Regions from separate parts of the Sedimentibacter sp. B4 genome, predicted to be linked through region 3. Evidence: riboswitches for the same ligand, from Rfam matches in the RefSeq annotation. Region 3 holds a riboswitch; each other region holds the start of a gene.
The links. Region 3 has a riboswitch for cobalamin ahead of BN358_RS21180 (ABC transporter substrate-binding protein). Riboswitches for the same ligand answer to the same signal wherever they lie in the genome.
Positions count from the first base shown of each region.

Region 1 (5,023 bases), on a different contig from region 3:
CAATGGTTTTTAGTATGTTTTTTATTTCTTCATCTTCTTCTCTTATTTGAAGAGCTAAAATTCCTTGGCAAGGGGATGGTATAAACAACTTTGGATCCAAGTAACAGCTTATCCTGCTTTCATAGTTTGCTCTTTTTAATCCTGCTGCTGCAAGCATTACACCATCAAGATTTTCTGTTTCGATTTTGTTCATTCTGCTTTCAATGTTTCCTCTGATACTTTTAACTTCTATATTTTTAATGAATTTTTTAAGCTGGACGTCCCTTCTTACGCTTCCTGTTCCAATTAAGCATCCTTCTAAGTCCGATAAAGAGTTAATAATTTTATTTGAAACTATAACATCCCTGGGATCTTCTCCTTTGGGCACTGAACCAAATGTAAGACCTTTTGTATGCCTAGACGGCATGTCTTTCATTGAATGAACGGCTAAGTCAATCTCTTTATTAAGCAATGCAGTTTCTATTTCCTTTGAAAATATTCCGTTATCGTTAAATTTATGAAGAGGTACATTTAGTATTATATCTCCCTTGGTCTTTATTACTTTTATTTCAAATTCCAAGTGAGGGTTATTTTCTTTCAGTTCTTTAATTACTAAGTTTGTCTGAATTAAAGCTAAATTGCTGCCTCTTGTTCCCACTTTTATTTTCATTTAGTTCTCCTGACTGACTGAATCCTCAATATCATTTAAAAATATTTTCAAATCCGAGTTATTTTTACATATTAATGAATCCATGGTAGATTTTATATTTCCAATATTTAATCCTTCGTTATTTTTCATTTTTAACTGCTCTCTTATTTCGCACAGCAAGCTTATTTTTTCTGTGAATTCTTCATTAAGGATTTTACCAGTCTCATTTAATATTAGTTTTGCAGCTGTCGGGCTTTTGCCCTGTGTATTTACCGATACTGTTATATTATCTTTATGTAAAATTGCCGAAGTAATAAAATCTGATTTCTCACTATTGTCAGCAACCATGACCAAGGATTTTTTATCTTTAAAATATTTGCAGATTTCAATGTTCAACTCATGATTGTCAGTACAGATAAAAACCATGTGATAATCATCTGATAATTCAAAGTTTTCAATGTTTTCTTTTATTAGAATAATATTTCTATTGATATTATTCAGATCTTCAACTTCCTTTAAAAACTTTTCTGAAACAACGTCTATATGAGCCTCAGTCTTTGCAAGGTCTTTCAGCTTTAAATATGAGACGTTTCCTCCGCCCACAACTAGTATTTTTTTATTTAATGTATCAATACATATAGGATAATAGCGCATTAAAATCCAAAAAGTTCATTGAGCACTTTTACATACTCATTTAGCTTTTTTTCCTCCCTTGTATCTTTTAGTGTTATAACTGCTTCTCTCATAAGTCTTTTAAGCGATGATTCTATCATTTTATCAATTATTTTTTTATCTTTTACACTTAAATTTGTCTTTCGGTAAATGTATGAAACAGTGTCTTCTTTTATATTGCTGCATTTTATATACATTGATTCTAATACCTTGTCTGCTTTTAAACTGCTTTTCCATATGTTAAATTCATCAATGCATTCGTCAATAAAACTTAAGTTTTCATTTAAAAGAGTTTCTCTCATAATTTTATTTTCTTCAGATTCTGTTTTTAACGAGTCCACATCATACAATAAAATGTTTGGAATGTTTTTTATATTTTCATCAATATCCCTTGGCATTGCTAAATCAAGAATATATAAAGATTTACCTCTATTCTTTTTCATGTCCTCTTCTTTTATGATTACATGAGGGGATGAGGTTGCACTTATGATAATGTCTACTTCATTGATTATATTTTTCAAATTTTCGTATTCCACTACTTCTACGTCTTTAAATTTTTCCCATATTTCTATGGACTTGCACTTGTTTCTGTTGCAGATGAATATTTGACCAGTCTTGTTCTCTCTTAGGTGAGTTAAAGCCAGAATACCCATTTTTCCAATCCCAATAACAAGAATTTTTTTATTTGACAAATCCTTGATATTCTCCCTAAGTTTTTTTACGCCAATATAACTAATTGATAGTGGATTTTCAGATATCTTTGCTTTTGTTTTAATTTTTTTTGCAGTAGTAATTGCCTCTCTAAATAATTTATTTAATATTTTACTGCTGCCATTTAACGCCATTGCCGTAGTCAAAGCTTCTTTAACCTGTCCAAGTATTTGATCTTCACCTATTACAATTGAATCAAACCCGGCACATACCTGAAAAATATGTTTAACAGCTTCATCATTAATTTTTGAAAAAATATATTCATCAATCGTTTTATCGTTAAAAAAAGATATGTAAAATTCTTTAACAATATGAACAGCCCTTTCTATATTGTCTGATACTACATATATTTCACTTCTGTTGCAAGTTGACAAAATAATTATTTCATCAATATTTTTATCTAATAATATAGTAGTTGCTTCAATCTTTTTAGCTTCAGTAAAAAAAACTTTTTCTCTTATTTTAATAGGTGATAAATTATGATTAAATCCTATTACCGCTACTTCCATGCTCACCTCTTTTTCTCATAACCTCTTTTGGTAATGATTTTATTATTTTCAATATTAGTTGAATTGTTTCTAAAATCAACTGGAAATCCTTTAATTCTGGTTTATAGTTATTACTGGCAAACAACTAGCAATATCTCCTGATTATAATTCAGACAATAAAAAAACTTCCGAAGTTTTCGGAAGTTTAAATAAACATAATAATTTACAATAACAATTTTAATTATTATATGATAATCCTCCCGAAAATCTATAAATAAGTATTATGGCAGGTCTCCTGACTTTCGGTTCAACTAATATTCACCTTCCCATGCATACGCACAGTGGCATTGAAAATTATCACCTTTCACAGTAGCGGGGGCTGTAACAGCTTTTACTGTTTTCCCTATTAAAACTTATGTTACCACAACACAAATATTCAATTTGCCTAAATTATATATTAAGATCTTTATATTGTCAACAAATATAATCCCACTCTAGATAAAGAGCAAACTATAGTTTCTTAGAGTGTGCATAAAAAAAACAATCTCATTTTATAAGATTGCTTTTTCAATATATTGGTACGGATGACAGGACTTGAACCTGCATGGAGTTACCCACACGGACCTGAACCGTGCGCGTCTGCCAATTCCGCCACATCCGCATATCGCTTAATTATATTAACACAAGGAGTTTAGATTTGCAACATTTTTTTTGCTAAGTTCTAAACTTTTACTGATTTGCAACAAAATTTATAAAGTTGTTAACAAGTGTAAGGTTTTAAAAGAATTTTATTCACAGACTTGCCAGTGTGTTAACAATTTACTTGAATTAAATAACAAAGCCCCATAGGGCTTTGTCGATTACAAATTTTAAGTTATTCCATTATATAAACTTCGTACTTGCCTGTAAGTTCAGCTTTTTTATCCATGTATACTTTCTCTTGCTTTTCTACAAAGAAACCTTCTTTAACTTCCTGATAAACTTCTTCAAATTCTGAATTTCTTGCAGGTATGTGTTCTGTAAGTTTAATTATGTGGTATCCAAACTGTGTCTTAACAGGTTCGCTTATTTCTCCAACCTGCATTGAGAATGCAGCATCTTCAAATTCTTTTACCATTTGTCCTCTTCCGAACTGTCCCAGAGCACCACCATTTTGTTTTGAAGGGCAGCTTGAAAATTTCTCTGCAGCTTCTTCAAATTTCAAGCCATCTGTTATGTCTTCAAGAATTTCATTGGCCTGTTCTTCAGTTTCAACAAGTATGTGGCTTGCTGCAACCATTTCTTCAGTCTTGAACATTGATTTGTGTTTTTCGTAGTAATCTTTAAGTTCTTTATCTGAAACTGTAATGCTGTTAAACATTTTTCTTAAGGAATACTGCTGCAGCATGGACTTTTTCATGTTTTCCATAACAGCTAAAAATTCTTCATCCTTGTCAAAGTTCTTTTCAACAGCATCAGAATACATCAGTTCATGCATAACAAGTTCATCAATTAACTTTGCTCTTCCTTCAGCACCTTGGAAATATGCCGCATTTTGTCCTAAATTACCCATAAGGGCTTTAAGGTCAGATTCCTTTATTTCTCTGCCGTCAACAACAGCCAAAACTTTATTTTCCATTTTATCTCCTATGATTTATTATTTAATAATTGGTTTATGGAGTACGCAGTCTCATTCACAAATATATTTGGAACTCGTTGCGGTTGGACTAACGCAATAAATAAGAGGGTTTACACCCTCTTCAGCTAATTGACATACCCTATTTTGCAAACTGTAGGGTCGGATCTTGTATCCGCCCGCGGGAGGACACGAGGTCCTCCCCTACATGTTTAATTGACTTTGTCATCAACTGAGAGGTTTACACCCTCTTTTTATACTTTATTCTTCTTCTTCCATGAATTCCAATAAGTTTGACAATTCAGCTATGCATTTGTCTTCATCAGAACCTTTAGTAATGATAATAAGTTCATCACCTTTCATAGCTCCTAAAGCCATTATGCTAATAATGCTTTTTCCATTAGCTTCCTGGATTCCTTTTTTAATAATAATCTCACTGTCAAAATTTCTAGCTTTCTTCACAAATATAGCTGCCGGTCTAGCATGCAGTCCTATCTTATTTTTTAATATTACTTTTTGTGATCTCATCTTCTACACCTCTTTTCTCATGCTTCATTAAATCTTCAGCAATTTCCTCAATTTTTCTTAATCTATGATTCACACCTGATTTTCCAAGGGGTGGATTTAGCATTTCTCCAAGTTCCTTTAAGCTTGCATTGCTGTGTTTCAGTCTTAAGTATGCAAGTTCACGCAAATGGTCGGGAAGATTATCAATAGCTTTGTGCTTTTTCAAAATCTTAATGCTGTTAATCTGCCTCATGGATGTGTCTACTATCTTATCAAGATTAGCAGTTTCACAGTTTATTACCCTGTTGATTTGGTTGCGTGTTTCTTTTACTGCTCTTACATTTTCAAAGTCAAGCACTGCCTTGTTAGCGCCCATGAGCGCCAGAAGATCTGAAATTTGTT
Region 1 covers NZ_CANG01000034.1:44,891-49,913, forward strand. Annotated here, with positions in the region: gene hemC (hydroxymethylbilane synthase) at 1-649, opposite strand, end outside; gene BN358_RS06220 (bifunctional precorrin-2 dehydrogenase/sirohydrochlorin ferrochelatase) at 650-1,282, opposite strand; gene hemA (glutamyl-tRNA reductase) at 1,282-2,520, opposite strand; cobalamin riboswitch at 2,767-2,940, opposite strand; tRNA gene BN358_RS06230 (tRNA-Leu) at 3,076-3,160, opposite strand; gene BN358_RS06235 (peptidylprolyl isomerase) at 3,374-4,117, opposite strand; gene BN358_RS06240 (HPr family phosphocarrier protein) at 4,376-4,642, opposite strand; gene whiA (DNA-binding protein WhiA) at 4,611-5,023, opposite strand, start outside.
Region 1: another riboswitch for cobalamin. It lies ahead of hemA (glutamyl-tRNA reductase); the one in region 3 lies ahead of BN358_RS21180 (ABC transporter substrate-binding protein).

Region 2 (5,023 bases), on a different contig from region 3:
CCGCCTGTTCCGTAGCTATAAAAGGCAAAAGCAAGTATTATGCCTAAAAGGCTTACAAGCAATATGTTAATCAGCATTCCATAAAAACTACTTTTCCATATGTTTGAAAATTTTTCTTTTAATAATATAGCCATTAACACTGACATGCAAAAAGTGTTTAACAAAATATAAACAATTAATGCTGCAATGCCTGCTACCGGATTGTAAAATACAAATCTTACCTTAAGGAGATCGTCTACAACAACATATGCTAATCCAGCTATGCCTGTATTAATAAAATATTGGCTTATATTAAAGATTGTTTTATAAGGTGGATTATTAAATATATGAACTCTCCCTTTGCCGTCAACGTAGGGGCATCTGAACGCTACACCAGCTGCCATTACAACGGCAGCAATCAGAGGGTTTGTCAAGATTATTGCAGTAAATGCCAATGCTGTGCTGACTGATATGGCACCTATTTTAGGCAACGGTATTAGAAATGTTTCTGCTACGGCTGATAATACGCAGAAAACCGTTAGCAAAGTATAATCTTCGATTGTATACATTTCAAAAAAATTAATCAATAACATTATAGCAATGGCTGCTAACAATGTTATGTATACATATAATTTTATATTAATTTTTTGTTTTTCTAGATTATTATTCATTGTACTTACACCATCTACCATTTTTTAACCTCTATATTTCTATATAATGAAGGGCTGACAAATGATCAATTAATTTTTATAGCCAGCTGATGCTTGCGCCTGCAGCCAATACCAAAGATACTAAAGAAGCTATTATAGGCATTAATTTTTTCATGGGAATCCTCCGACAGTCAGTCTCTGCTCAGTTCGCTATTAGAACAGGAAGGATCCGCTACGCTAGTTTTGAAATATTTTAGTCAGCCCGATCATTCTTTTATATACAAACAGATTTTTCTGTTTATAGCATTTAATGTTGCCTTTATTGTAGAATCAATTTTGTTTGTTGTAACTATGGAGGAACCGATGAGAACATTTTCCTTCCCGTGGTCTATTTGAGTTATTGCTGCTACCATTACGTCTTTGCCTGCAACTTTGGCAGTCTGTATGTCTTCTACAATGAAGCAGTCAAGGTCAATGGCTTTTTTTATAGAATCCAGTGTAGATAAAGCAGCAACCATGAGTGTGTTTTTTTCTGTTTTAATTCCTTCAGCTTGTCCTGTATATTCTTTTTCATCCCAGGAAAGCTTTGTGTTTATTTTTATTCTGTCAGAAGAAGTTTCATTTGTGTAACCGTCATACAACAGCCTGAAATCAGTGTTGATTGAAATGTTTTTATTGATTTGTGCAACACTTATAATTTTATAATCCACATCTAAATTAAAATGAGACAACAAAGCAGTTCTGATATCACGTGATATTTGCTTTGAATGTCTACTGCTGTCAGACAGCACATGTATTTCGCTTATATTGTTGTTTGCATCAGAAATAATTTTACACGACAAGACAGATTTTATATTGGCTAAAAAATACTCCACTTCATCAAAATTCATATTATTCCTCCAAATGTTATACTACACGCTTTCAGTATAATACACATTTCGCATATTTTCAACAATTTAATTAAGAAATTTTCATATTTTTATCAATATTATACAAAAAAAACACATCTTTTCGACAAAATGAAAAAATGTGTTTACTTTGTGTTTACTTAATGACTGTTAAATTTCATTGAAATATTTCATAAGTCCTGTATATATTGCCCAGGCTGTTTTTTCCTGGTATTCATCAGATACAAGATTTTGTTCTTCAGCTGGATTGGATAAAAATCCACATTCAATTAATAAAACAGTGTTTTTTGTATCATCCATTATTTTTATATCTTGTTTAATTTGTGGAACTCGCTGGTTTTCTGGATCAAGGATTGTTTTCAGACTGTCCTGTAAAATAAAGGCTGCTGTTTTTCCGTACTCATTGTTTTTTTGGTAAAAAACATGAGAACCGTAATATTGTTTTTGTGGAAATGCATTTAAATGTATGGAAACAACTATATCAGCATTTGAATTGTTTATGGTGCTCACTCTGTTTTTCAAATCTTCGTTTTTCTTATCTCTGATTGTATCTGATGCTGATGAATAAAGACCCGTATCATCATATCTTGTCATTTCAACTTCAAAACCGCTTCCTTCAAGAAATGTCATGAGTTTTTTAGATATTTCAAGATTAATGGGGGCTTCTCCTATATGAAGGCTTCCGCTTGCACCCTGATCGATGCCCCCGTGACCTGGATCTATGAGAATTTTTATTTTATCCAGTTTTTCACTTGTTCCGTTGATTGTTTCGCTGGTAATTCCTATATTTGAAAATAATATCAGCAAGGCTGTGATTATCAAAGCAATTGAAAATACTATATTTACTTTTTTAAATAATTCTTCCATATATCCTCCAAAACATTTTCTTATTTAAGATTATGAAGACTGAAAATTTATTATTACTATAATCTCATTTGACAATATGTATTTTTTAATATATAATGAGCTCAACTAAATATTAAAGTTTGGTAACTATAGTTTTAAAAGGGAAAACAGTAAAATCTGTTACAGCCCCCGCTACTGTGAAAGGTGATAAGGCTCAAAACCACTGTGATAAACGGGAAGGTGAGCTTTAGATGAACCGATAGTCAGGAGACCTGCCAAATTTTGATTTGAAGATTTTCGGGAGGATTATCTTAAATGTTAGAGTATATTTACTGCACATACATGTCTTCCAAGAAATTGGAAGATTTTTTATTTTGGAATAATTTAAACAAAGTATATAGTCTCAGGGTGATATTATGAGGGATTATATTATAAAAGACGGTAAAAAATTAAGGTGCGGATATACAACCGGAACATGTGCAGCAGCTGCTTCATCTGCTGCGGCAATTATGCTTCTCACAGGGAAGACAGTTGACAATGTGCAAGTGAGATTGCCCTTAGGAGAAACAATTTTCATGGACATAAAAAATCCATGTTTTGATGTTCAAGGGGTAAGCTGCAGCGTCACGAAAGACAGCGGCGATGATCCGGATATAACTGACGGCATTGAAATTTATGCTAAAGTGAGCCTTGATGACACAGGAAAAATAAATATTTATGGGGGGCAGGGAGTAGGAAGGGTTACTCAAAAGGGACTTGACTGCCAAGTTGGCGAGGCAGCCATAAATTCTGTTCCTAGAAAAATGATAACTGAAAATCTTAAGAGAATTTCAAACGAGTACAAGTACAGGGGAGGAATGAGCGTAACAGTATACGTTCCGGAAGGTGAAGAAAAAGCCTTGAAAACATTCAATCCTCAGCTTGGAATAATTGGAGGCATATCCATACTTGGAACAACAGGAATAGTTGAACCCATGAGTGAGAAAGCTCTTGTTGACAGTTTGAAAATAGAGATGAAAGTAATAAGAGAAAAGGGCTATCTAAGACTTCTTGCTTTTCCTGGAAATTACGCTGAGAAATTTATAGACAGCACTTTGGGAATACGAGGAGAAAACAGTCTTAAGTTCAGCAATTACTTAGGAGAGGTGCTGGATTTTTCTGTGGAGCTTGGTTTCAAGGAAGTTCTCATTGTAGGGCACATAGGCAAGATGGTTAAGGTAGCCGGAGGAATGCTCAATACACATTCTCATAACGGTGATTTCAGGATGGAAGTTATTGCATGTTACGCAGCCTTGTACGGTGCAGGAAGCTCTGCAATAAATGAAATTTTATCAAGCGCCACAACAGAACATGCTTTATCAATACTTGAAAGAGAAAATATAGAAAAGCTTGTATTGCAGAAAATAAGCGAAAAAGCTGAATATTACATAAATAAGCGTGTAAACAACACCGTTAAAACAAAACTCATAATTTATTCAAACGACAAAGGCATATTAAATTAAGGAGAAATCATGGTACATTTTGTTGGAGCAGGCCCTGGAGCCGCAGATTTAATTACATTAAAGGGGCACAATTTATTGCAGAGAGCAGATGTAGTAATATATGCAGGCTCACTGGTAAATCCTGAACTTTTAAAATACACAAGGGATAATTGCCAGATTTATAACAGTGCAAACATGACTCTTGAAGAAGTAATAGATGTTATAAAGACCGCTGAAAAAGAAAATAAAGACACTGTGAGGCTTCACACCGGAGATCCAAGCATTTATGGGGCAATACGAGAACAAATTGATATTTTAAAAGAGCTTCATATTGAATTTGAAGTTGTTCCGGGAGTAAGTTCGTTTTTTGGAGCAGCAGCTTCTTTAAATGCTGAATACACTCTTCCGGATGTAAGTCAGACCGTTATTATTACCCGTATGGAGGGTAGGACTCCAGTGCCGGATAGAGAAAAAATAAGGTCACTGGCTTCCCATAAATCAACCATGGTTTTGTTCCTGAGCTCAGGACTTTCTGAAAAGCTTTCGGACGAACTGATTATGGGCGGATATGAACCCAGTACGCCAGTTGCAGTTGTTTACAAAGCAACATGGCCTGATGAAAAAATATTTCATGCTACCGTTGCAACTCTTCCTGAAATTATGAAAACAAACAACATAACGAAGACAGCCCTTATTCTTGTTGGAAACTTCTTGGGAAATGACTACAAAAGAAGTGAATTGTACAATCCTTCTTTTACACATGAATTCAGAAAGGCAGAAAATTAGAGATGAATATCTGTATTTTCGGAGGAACCACAGAAGGAAGAAAACTTGCAGAATTTTTGTCTGAAAACAACATAAAGACAGACTTATTCATTGCAACAGAGTACGGGCAGCAGTTTTTGAAAAATATAAATAACATTTCTGTATATCAAAAGCGCATTGATGAAAAAGAAATGGTAAATCTTTTTCTTGAAAAAAAATATGACTGGGTGGTGGATGCAACTCATCCATTTGCACGGCTTGTATCTCACAATATTGTGAAGGCAACACTTGTAAGCGGCACAAGATATATGAGAGTAATAAGAAATTCAATTGAAAACAAAGACTGCATTTATTTTCAGTCTTTCTCGGAATGCATTGATTATCTTAAAAATAA
Region 2 covers NZ_CANG01000029.1:20,060-25,082, reverse strand. Annotated here, with positions in the region: gene BN358_RS04895 (HD domain-containing phosphohydrolase) at 1-671, opposite strand, end outside; gene BN358_RS04890 (hypothetical protein) at 896-1,519, opposite strand; gene BN358_RS04885 (N-acetylmuramoyl-L-alanine amidase) at 1,688-2,404, opposite strand; cobalamin riboswitch at 2,508-2,678, shown strand; gene cbiD (cobalt-precorrin-5B (C(1))-methyltransferase CbiD) at 2,800-3,885, shown strand; gene cobM (precorrin-4 C(11)-methyltransferase) at 3,895-4,650, shown strand; gene cobK (precorrin-6A reductase) at 4,653-5,023, shown strand, end outside.
Region 2: another riboswitch for cobalamin. It lies ahead of cbiD (cobalt-precorrin-5B (C(1))-methyltransferase CbiD); the one in region 3 lies ahead of BN358_RS21180 (ABC transporter substrate-binding protein).

Region 3 (5,023 bases):
GCTTCCTGTGAGAGCAGCAGAAAGTCCAAGAAGAATCCACTTTACTTTCTGAACATCAACACCCATGGTGAAGGCTTGCTCCTCACCGAAAGTCATTATGTCCAGTTCCTTTGAATAACTTTCTATTACAATTATTCCAACCAGCACAATGGGGAACAATATTAAAGCATTGGACCAGTCCTTCAGTGCAAAACTTCCCATCTGCCAGAATGTAAGCTGCTCAAGGTGCTCCTTTGCCATGGAAGTCAAAAGCGTAAGAATTGCATTGACAAATAGAGAAAACACCATACCCACCAGGATTATGGTATTGTTTTCCAGGTTTTTGTCCATTTTTGATGCAAACTTCACTGCCGAAAAAACAGTGACCAACCCGAATGTTAATCCCACTGCCGGTAATGTGAATGGTCCAAGAAAAGGTATGGAAAATCCTGTGACTATAACAAATGCCGCACCCAGTGATGCTCCTGAAGAAACCCCAAGTGTATATGATGATGCAAGAGGATTTTTAAGTACTGACTGCATTACAGTTCCGCTCACAGCCAGTGCTCCTCCCACAAGAAATGCAAGTATTGTTCTTGGCAGTCTCAGATTCCATACAATTGAAACGGAAACTTCCTTCACATCCGGATTAAGTGGTAATCCAAATGTTTTGCCGGCTATTATATTAATAATGTGGCTTCCGGGAACATAAATGCTCCCTAAGCCGATGCCCATCATGATTACTATTATGCATATAATGATGGACAAAATTACTTTTATTTTAGTTTTCATTTTTTAAATACTTCCGGATACACATCTTCTGCCATTTCCTTCAATGCTTTAACAACATTGTGGTTTGATAGAGAGCTTGCTGAATTGTCGATGTAATAAACATCATTGTTTTTAACAGCAGTCATGTTATCCCATCCAGCTCTTGATTTTATTTCTTCAGTTGGATTTTCAATGTAGCTGACATTTGTAAGTATTATGTCCGGATCTGCTGCTACAACAGATTCATCTGATACGGAAATCCATTTTTCCTGATCAGCAAATATATTTTCTGCACCGATAAGTTCAATCATTTCATTTAAGAATACTCCGCTTCCAAAGCTGTACAGATTTGGTGCAGCAGCTATTTCAAAATAAACTGATTTCTTTTCTGTTATTTTTGAAGAAAGTTCAGTGATTTTAGCTATTTCTGTCTTCATTCCCTCAACAAGTTCTGTTCCTTTTTCTTCATTCTTCAGGGATTTAGCCAGGAACATTATGTCTTCGTATATTCCTTCCATGCTGTCGCTTGAAGGTATGTATGCCAAACAAATTCCTAAGTCTTTCACAGGCTTGAAAGGATCGCTTCCATCACTCTTGCTCATTCCTGATGCAATAACGAGGTCAGGTTCAAGGGCAACGAGCTGTTCAACATCAGGCTTCATTATGTCAAATAGAGGCAGATCTGCGGGTATTCCTTCTATGTCTTTGGAATATTTGTCAACTGCAATTAGTTTGTCTCCGTAACCCAATGCTACAATAATTTCTGTATTTGAAGGGGACATGGATATTATTTTGTTTACTTCTTCAGGAATTGTTATTTCATTGCCTGCCCTGTCTGTTGTAGGGAGACTTAGTTCATTTGACTCTTTATCTGGAGTTTGCTGTTCTGTTTTGTTTGTTGGTTCCTGCACTTTTTTTTCAGGAGCCAGATATTTGGAACATCCCGTCATTGATGCGACTATCAAAAGTATTGATGCCATTGTAAATAATTTCTTTTTCATAATAATCCTCCGGTTTATTTTAAACACCTTTGCAATAAAAAAACGTTCCGAATAAACGAAACGTAAATTACCACAACCAGCTGGAGTGAATATCCAATTTATTTTGCTATCGCTTTTCTTCCTGGAAAGCATAGCATTTGCGGTATTTACGCAAATAATACTGGCAGGTTTTCCGACTCAGAGGTCATAGCAATTTTTTACCTTCCCAGAAGAATCCAGTGGTTGCATGTGCATAAAAATCGCTCTCTCATCACGGCAGCAGGACTGTTTAGGATTTTAACCTAATTCCCTATTATCGCTTGCGCGCACCAATATCGAAAGATGTTTAATTGAGTAGAGTATATTATAATTAAGCATTTTTGTCAATTGAAGATTGATTGGAAAAAATGAATTTACGCATACAAAAAGCTTAAATAGTTATTGACAAAAGAACATATTTTTAATATTATGGTAAGTAATTAAATATTTTGCTATGAAGAAGAGGAGTAGGTTCATAAACTTTACAGAGAGTGAAATCCATGGGTTGAAAGATTTCATAAGAACATGTGGACTGAAGGTAGCTTTGGAGCATTTAATCTGAAACAACAGTAAGATTAAACGGGTTGCCGTTATAAAATTAAGAGCCAGAAATGGAAATTAGGTGGTACCGCGGGTTTTCTCGTCCTTTTAGGATAAGAACACCCGCTTTTTGTATGCCCTAACCCAATTGTTGCGAGCGATAGCGAAGCAAGAATTGGTGGTAGGTCAGACACAATGAGTTCCGTATGATTTACCCAATTTATTCGACCGTAGGGAGAAATAAATTGTTGGTAATTCAACCGCAATGAATTCTAAATTTGTGCGAGCGGCAGTGAGCAGACAAATTTAAGAATGAAACTGCGAAAATTATGCGACGTGAGGAGCAAATAATTTGGTGAACGAAACTGCGCTGTGTTGATTCAATCAAGCAGTGTTGAAAGAATTATTGATGAATGAGACAGCGATATGTCAGACCATTGGCCGCACAGACGCAACAAGAACCAGCACAAAAAATAAAACTAATATTAATATAAGGAAAGGAACTAGTTATGACAACGAATATACCAAGCAAGTACAATCCAAAAGAATTTGAAGATAAGATTTATGATATTTGGATGGAAGAAAACTGCTTCAGAGCAGAAGTTAACAAAGACAAAAAACCATTTACAATTGTGATGCCGCCTCCAAACATAACAGGACAGCTTCACATGGGGCATGCACTGGACATGACTTTGCAGGACGTTTTAACAAGATGGAAAAGAATGCAGGGTTATGAAGCTTTATGGCTTCCGGGATCTGACCATGCCAGCATTGCAACTGAAGTAAAGGTTGTTGAAAGACTTAAAAAAGATGAAGGCAAGACAAAAGAAGAAATAGGAAGAGAAGAATTCTTAAAACGTGCATGGAAGTGGAAAGAAGAATACGGCGGAAGAATTGTTCAGCAGGTTAAGAAGCTTGGAAATTCATGCGACTGGTCCAGAGAAAGATTCACCATGGATGAAGGCTGCAACGAGGCTGTAGTTGAATTTTTCATTAAGCTTTATGAAAAAGGACTCATATATAAAGGAAACAGAATAATAAACTGGTGTCCTGACTGTCACACTACTTTGTCAGATGCAGAGGTTGAGCATGAGGACATTCCGGGAAAATACTACTATGTAAAATATCCATATGTTGAAAATCCTGACGAATACTTTGTTGTAGCAACAACAAGACCTGAAACAATATTCGGAGATGTTGCCATAGCAGCTCATCCTGATGATGAAAGATACAAACACCTCATTGGCAAAAAGGTTATAGTTCCTCTTGTTGGAAGAGAAATTCCAATAATAGGAGATGAGTATCCTGACATGGAAAAGGGAACCGGAGCGCTTAAAATAACTCCATGCCACGACCCTAACGACTTTGAAATTGGGCTTAGACACAATCTTGAACAAATCAACTGCATGAACGAAGACGGAACAATGAATGAAGAAGCCGGAAAATACAAAGGAATGGACCGTTTTACATGCAGAAAGGAATTTGTAAAGGAACTTGAAGAAAATGGATTCATGGTAAAAACAGAAAGTACTGATCACAACGTAGGAACATGCTACAGATGCCACAACATAGTTGAACCAAGAGTTTCAGACCAGTGGTTTGTTAAGATGAAACCTCTTGCTGAACCTGCATTAAAAGCAGGAGACAACAAGGAAGTTGAATTTGTTCCTGAACGTTTTACAAAAATTTACACTCACTGGCTTGAAAACATAAGAGACTGGTGCATTTCAAGACAATTGTGGTGGGGTCACAGAATTCCGGCATACTACTGCCAGGAATGCGGAGAAATAATGGTTCAAAAGGATGCTCCTCATAAATGTACTAAATGCGGCAGCACAAACATCAAGCAGGACGAAGACGTTCTTGACACATGGTTTTCATCAGGTCTATGGCCATTCTCAACATTGGGCTGGCCAAACCAGACAGAAGATTTCAAATATTTCTATCCAACAGATGTACTTGTAACAGGTTATGACATAATATTCTTCTGGGTTGTTCGTATGGTATTTTCAGCCCTTGAAATGACAGGAGAATCTCCTTTTAAAAATGTATTTATTCACGGTCTCGTAAGAGATGCTGAAGGAAGAAAAATGAGCAAGTCTCTTGGTAACGGCATCGACCCATTGGAAGTTGTTGGCCAGTTCGGAGCAGACGCTTTGAGATTCATGCTCATGACAGGAATTTCACCTGGAAATGATACACGCTTTAACAATGACAGGCTGGAATCAAGCCGTAATTTTGCAAACAAGCTTTGGAATGCATCAAGATTTGTTCTCATGAACATTGATGGCGATTTAATAGATGAAGAAACTGCAAAAGCAAACTACAAGACAGAAGACAAATGGATTATTTCCAGAATGAACAAGGCAGCAAAGGAAGTTACAGATAACCTTGATAAATTTGAGCTTGGAATGGCTGCTCAGAGAGTTTATGACTTCATCTGGAATGAATACTGCGACTGGTACATTGAAATAGTTAAGCCGAGACTTTACGCAGATGAAGGAACAGACAAAGACACAGCAAGGTTTGTTCTCATAAAAGTTTTAAAAGACATGCTGAAACTCCTTCATCCTTTCATGCCTTTCATAACTGAAGAAATATGGTCATTCCTGCCTGAGACTTCTTCAAGGTTAATAAAAGCTGATTGGCCGAAGGCTTCAGAAAATGAAAACTTTGAAAAGGCTGAAGCTAATATGGAATTCATAATGGAAGCA
Region 3 covers NZ_CANG01000963.1:20,845-25,867, reverse strand. Annotated here, with positions in the region: gene BN358_RS21185 (iron ABC transporter permease) at 1-771, opposite strand, end outside; gene BN358_RS21180 (ABC transporter substrate-binding protein) at 768-1,751, opposite strand; cobalamin riboswitch at 1,896-2,079, opposite strand; T-box leader at 2,215-2,420, shown strand; gene BN358_RS21175 (valine--tRNA ligase) at 2,819-5,023, shown strand, end outside.

Region 4 (5,023 bases), on a different contig from region 3:
AAAAAAAATGGTGCTCCAAGTGCAGACATGATGATTCCCACGGGTATTTCAACAGGAGCAAACATTGTTCGTGCCAGGGTGTCACATATAACAACCACAAAGGAACCGGTAAAAATTGTTGCCGGCATAAGGTATCTGTAATCAGATCCTATGAAAAGCCTGGTCATGTGGGGAACTATGAGTCCCACAAACCCAAGCAGTCCCACAACACTGACCGCTGCACCTGCTAGAAGAGAAGATATTATTATAAAAAAGAAACGTGTTCTTTCAACATTAATCCCTAGTCCTGTTGCAACCTCGTCTCCAAGCATCAATATGTTGAGCTTGTTTTGTATTAATAAAACCATTATTACTCCTGCAAAAGCATAAGGTAGGATTGTAAAAATATCCTGCCAGTTAGTGGCTGAAAGACCTCCAACCATGAACCCTATTATGCCTGACACCTTATCAGGATAAAAAGTCATTATTGCGTTGTTTCCCGCTCCAAGAAGAGAAGAAACCGCAACTCCTGCAAGTATGATCCTGTTAGGTTTTGCTCCATCCTTCCATGCCAGAAAATAAATGAACATGGTAGCAAGTAAAGCTCCTGCAAATGCACCCAGTGGTGCAAGAAAATAAAACTCCGGAAAAAGTATGAGTACAATCAATGTCATGAGTCCTGCCCCTGATGACACTCCTATGATATTTGGAGAAGCCAGAGGATTTCTCATAACACCCTGCAAAATAGAACCGGAGAGCGCTAGACATGTTCCTGTCAGAGATGCTGCTATTGTTCTTGGCAGCCTGACATTCCATATTATTTGAGAGTTTACTGTATTTTGTCTAAAAAATAGTGCACTCAATATTTCACCTGATTGTATTTTAACTGCTCCGTTTCCTATGCTTATTAAAAAACCTGCTGCAGAAAGAAAGATGAAAATAAACAATATAGATTTCTTTTTAATTTTTTCAATCTTGATGTTTTTGCTGTCCATAGCTCTCCTCATGTTGCGCTTCTATTTGCTAAATACTTCCGGATATAAAATTTTTGCCAGATTTTCATAAGCTTCGGCATACTTGTTGTTTGGCTTGTACATGTATAAATTCTTTGGCAGTATGTGGTAATTGCCTTCCTTAACAGCTGTAAGAGATGCCCATGCAGGATTGTCCTCTGCATCACTTTTTAATCTTTCTTTGATTTTTTCAATGTCTGTTCCCATGGTCAACACAAATATGAAATCCGGATCTTCCTCCAGGATTTTTTCCATGCTGAATGTTTTTGAATCGGATGTTTCCATTTCCGTATCAGAAATATTCACTGTGTTCAAGTCTTTGAGCATTTCACCAACCATTGAGTTTGAATCCCTCACCGACAAGCTTTTTGCAGAAGCAAACAATATAAGAACGCTGTAATTTTTATCTGCAGGGGCTTTTGCAATTATTTCATCAACATTGTTTTTAACTTCTTCTGCCTGAGTTTCATAGAGGTCTTCTCTGTCTGTTACGGCTGTAAAAAGCTTCACTGTTTCATAATAATCATTTTTATAGTCGTTATCCAGTGCAATTACCGGAATATTGTTTTGTTTTAATGTTGAAACCATTTCTTTTTGTACCTTGTAAGCTGTAGTCATAATAACAAGGTCCGGCTTAAGTGAAATTATTTTTTCAAGGCTGGGGTCGCTGGCAGTTCCTACGGATTCAGCAGACTTTGCATTTTCCACAGGCTTTTCTTCTGACTCTTCAACTCTTCCTATAACTGTTCCTCCGCAGCTGTCCCATATGTCAAGATATGAATTGTACAGGCACACAACTCTTTGAGGTTTTTTTTCAATTGTTACTCTTTCCCCAGTTGCATCTGTAAATGTTACATCATCCTGCCCCACTTTAACATCGTACTTTAAAACAATTTCTTCTGAATCATTTTTTGTTTCTTCATTTTTTACTTCTTGTGCTGAAACATTATTTGATTCTGCCAAAGCCACCTTTTCATTTTTGCTGCATCCTGCTATAGCTAAAACTAATGCTGCAGACAAGATTAATGATAATAATTTTGTTTTTTTCATTTTTTCCTCCATATATTTTGTTCTTTCGTGGAGAAATAAAACCACAGTATACCATGGTTTATGTATAACTTCACTCCGAAGACTATAAAAAACAGGCAGGTTTCCTGGCTCATGGCATCCTACTCTCAAGCCTTCCCGGATATCCAGTGGCATGTATGATTTCGTTCCATTTACAGTAGCGGGGGCTGCAGCGGATTTTCACCGCTTTCCCTAACACCTGTAATTTAAACTATTGTTTTATAATTTATAACCTCTTCTTGTGATAATTTTATTGTTTTTTATATATGTGGAACTGTTTCCAACAATTACAATACTTAACATGTCAATATCGTCATAATCAATTGTGTCCAGAGTGCAAACAATTGACATTTGGTTTTCTCTTTCGGCATTTTTTACAATTCCTACAGGGGTTGAGATATGCTTGTATTTTTTTATGATTTCAAAAGCATTCTTAAGGTAATCAGGGCGGCCGTTGCTTCTTGGATTGTAGATACACATTACAAAATCACCCTGTGCAGCCAGCTCAACTCTTTTATAAATTAAATCAAGCGGAGTTAAAAGGTCGCTTAAACTTATGTGGCAGTAATCATGCATAAGTGGAGCTCCAAGAACTGCTGCTGCAGCAGTTGAAGCTGTCACACCGCTTATTATTTTAACATCTTCATGTTCAGCAAGCTCAAGCACAAGTCCCGCCATGCCGTAGACACCTGCATCACCGGAACTTATGACTGCAACCGTCTTTCCTGTTTTTGCTATTTCAACGGCTTTTTTTACCCGTTCAATTTCCTGCTTCATTCCATTTGATACTATTTCCTTGTCCTTGATGATGTCTTTTATTAAATCAATATATGTTTTGTATCCCACTACTACATCTGAATTTTCAATTGCATACATTGCTTCGTATGTCATTGTTCTAGTGCTTCCAGGTCCTATTCCCACAGCGTATATCATTTAAATCTCCCATTTTTTGTTAATAAGTATTGTTGTAAAGTATGAAACATCTTCTTTTTTCAAATCTCTGATATTCTTATAAACCCTTTCGCCTTCCTTTGAAGAATTGCTCACAGCTAATGAACAGTGTTCAAGTCTTTCATTTAAAATCAAGTCAATTACTACATCAAAATTTCTGTAAACTTTCATGAGAACAATCGAACTTTCATTTTTGATGTAACATTTAAGCTTTTCTGTATCCATTGTGGCAGGCAGCACTATTAAAGGGTCATCTCCTTCAACCAGAGGAAAATTATTTTTGGATGCAATGTCCAGAAATGAAGTTATGCCTGGTATTGTTTTTATATTTATTTTTTGTTTAAGAATTTTCAGCAGATAAATGTATGTGCTGTAAACCATGGGGTCTCCGATGGTTACAAACCCTACATTTTTTCCGTTAATTACATCCTGTTCAATTTCATCTGCAATTGTCTCCCATGATTTTTGTAAATTTTCTGAGTTATAATTCATTGGAAAGTGCCTGCTTTTTACAACAGTGCCGCTGTTTATTAAACCTTTTATGATTTCATGGGCTATACTTGCTGATTCATCTTTTTTTGCAGCAGGCACATATAAAACATCAAGAATTTTAAGGATGTCGGCTGCTTTCTTTGTGACAGCATCCATGCTGCCAACTCCCACACCAATGCCGTAAAACATTCCCTTTTCCATTAATTTTCCTCCACATTGTACAAGAGGGCGTTTATTATGGCTGCAGCAACATTGCTGCCTCCTTTTCTTCCCTTTGCAACTATGTAGGGAATATTAGCATTCATTATGAGTTCCTTTGCTTCAACCACATTCACAAAGCCCACAGGAACACCAATAACCAGTTCAGGATTTATTTTTCCTTCTGATATGAGCTCATAAAGTTTTATGAGTGCTGTAGGTGCATTGCCTATGGCAAATATGAGCGGTCCTTGTATTTTTGAAGCCCTCTCCATTGATACTGTTGCCCTTGTTTCGCCGCGCTCGCTTGCTTCCTTTGCAACATCTTCATCTGCCATGAAGCATTTTATGTTCACTCCATACTTAGCTGCTGCCTTTTTATTTATTCCAGAATAGGCCATGTTTGTGTCTGTTATTATTGTCGCTCCACTTTTCAATGCAGCTTTTGCATTTTTAACGACATCTTCTGAAAAAATTAAATTGTCCACATAATCAAAATCAGCAGTTGTATGTATGACACGTTTTATTATTGGTTCTTTTTCGCTTTCAAGCTTTAAATCACCAAGTTCATTCTGAATTATTTCAAAACTTCGCTTTTCAATATTTTGAGGTTCTACAAATTTTATGTTGTTCATAATAGCTCCAATCAGTAATTAAAATCTACATTGTATTCATCCATGCAGGCAGCCACAGTGACAGAATTTTTTATTGTTTTATTTATAATCAATTTATTGCAGGTACTTCCCATGGAAGCCGACCTTTCACAAACGCTGTCAACTCCTGTAATTTTTTTTACAAAGTTTGATTCAGTATAGCTGCCTTCCAGTGTGTTGAGCTGGCTTTTTGAATATGTGTAAAATGGAACATTTAAAAATTCAGCAGCTTTAATTATTCCGTCTTCATGTTTTTTAATGTCAATGGAATTAATTGATTTAACCCCAAGGCATGAAATGTTATTTTCCTTGAGAACTTCTTTTATTGATTTAAGTATTGTATGAAAATCTGTTCCTTTTCTGCAGCCTACACCCACAGAAACTATCCTTGGTACTAAGTTCAATGTGTTTGTGTATGGTTTTTTGCTTTCATCAAGGCTTATGCAAATTCCCGTTTCGTAATTTTGTTTATTGTATGGGTCAATTTCTTCAGGAACAACTCCAATTACAGGAAAATCACTTGTAAGCCCTGCTGTCTTGTTTTCAAGGATTTCGGCTGCAAATAATTTTGCAGTTTTCATGTTTAAAATACTCATATTTTTGTCATGAGCCCATTCATCCACAGCAATTTTTCCGTTTATATCAGTAGCAGTTGTTATAATTGCTTGT
Region 4 covers NZ_CANG01000029.1:7,143-12,165, forward strand. Annotated here, with positions in the region: gene BN358_RS04810 (iron ABC transporter permease) at 1-974, opposite strand, end outside; gene BN358_RS04815 (ABC transporter substrate-binding protein) at 996-2,042, opposite strand; cobalamin riboswitch at 2,119-2,278, opposite strand; gene cobJ (precorrin-3B C(17)-methyltransferase) at 2,280-2,993, opposite strand; gene cobI (precorrin-2 C(20)-methyltransferase) at 2,994-3,704, opposite strand; gene BN358_RS04830 (precorrin-8X methylmutase) at 3,704-4,339, opposite strand; gene BN358_RS04835 (cobalt-precorrin 5A hydrolase) at 4,348-5,023, opposite strand, start outside.
Region 4: another riboswitch for cobalamin. It lies ahead of BN358_RS04815 (ABC transporter substrate-binding protein); the one in region 3 lies ahead of BN358_RS21180 (ABC transporter substrate-binding protein).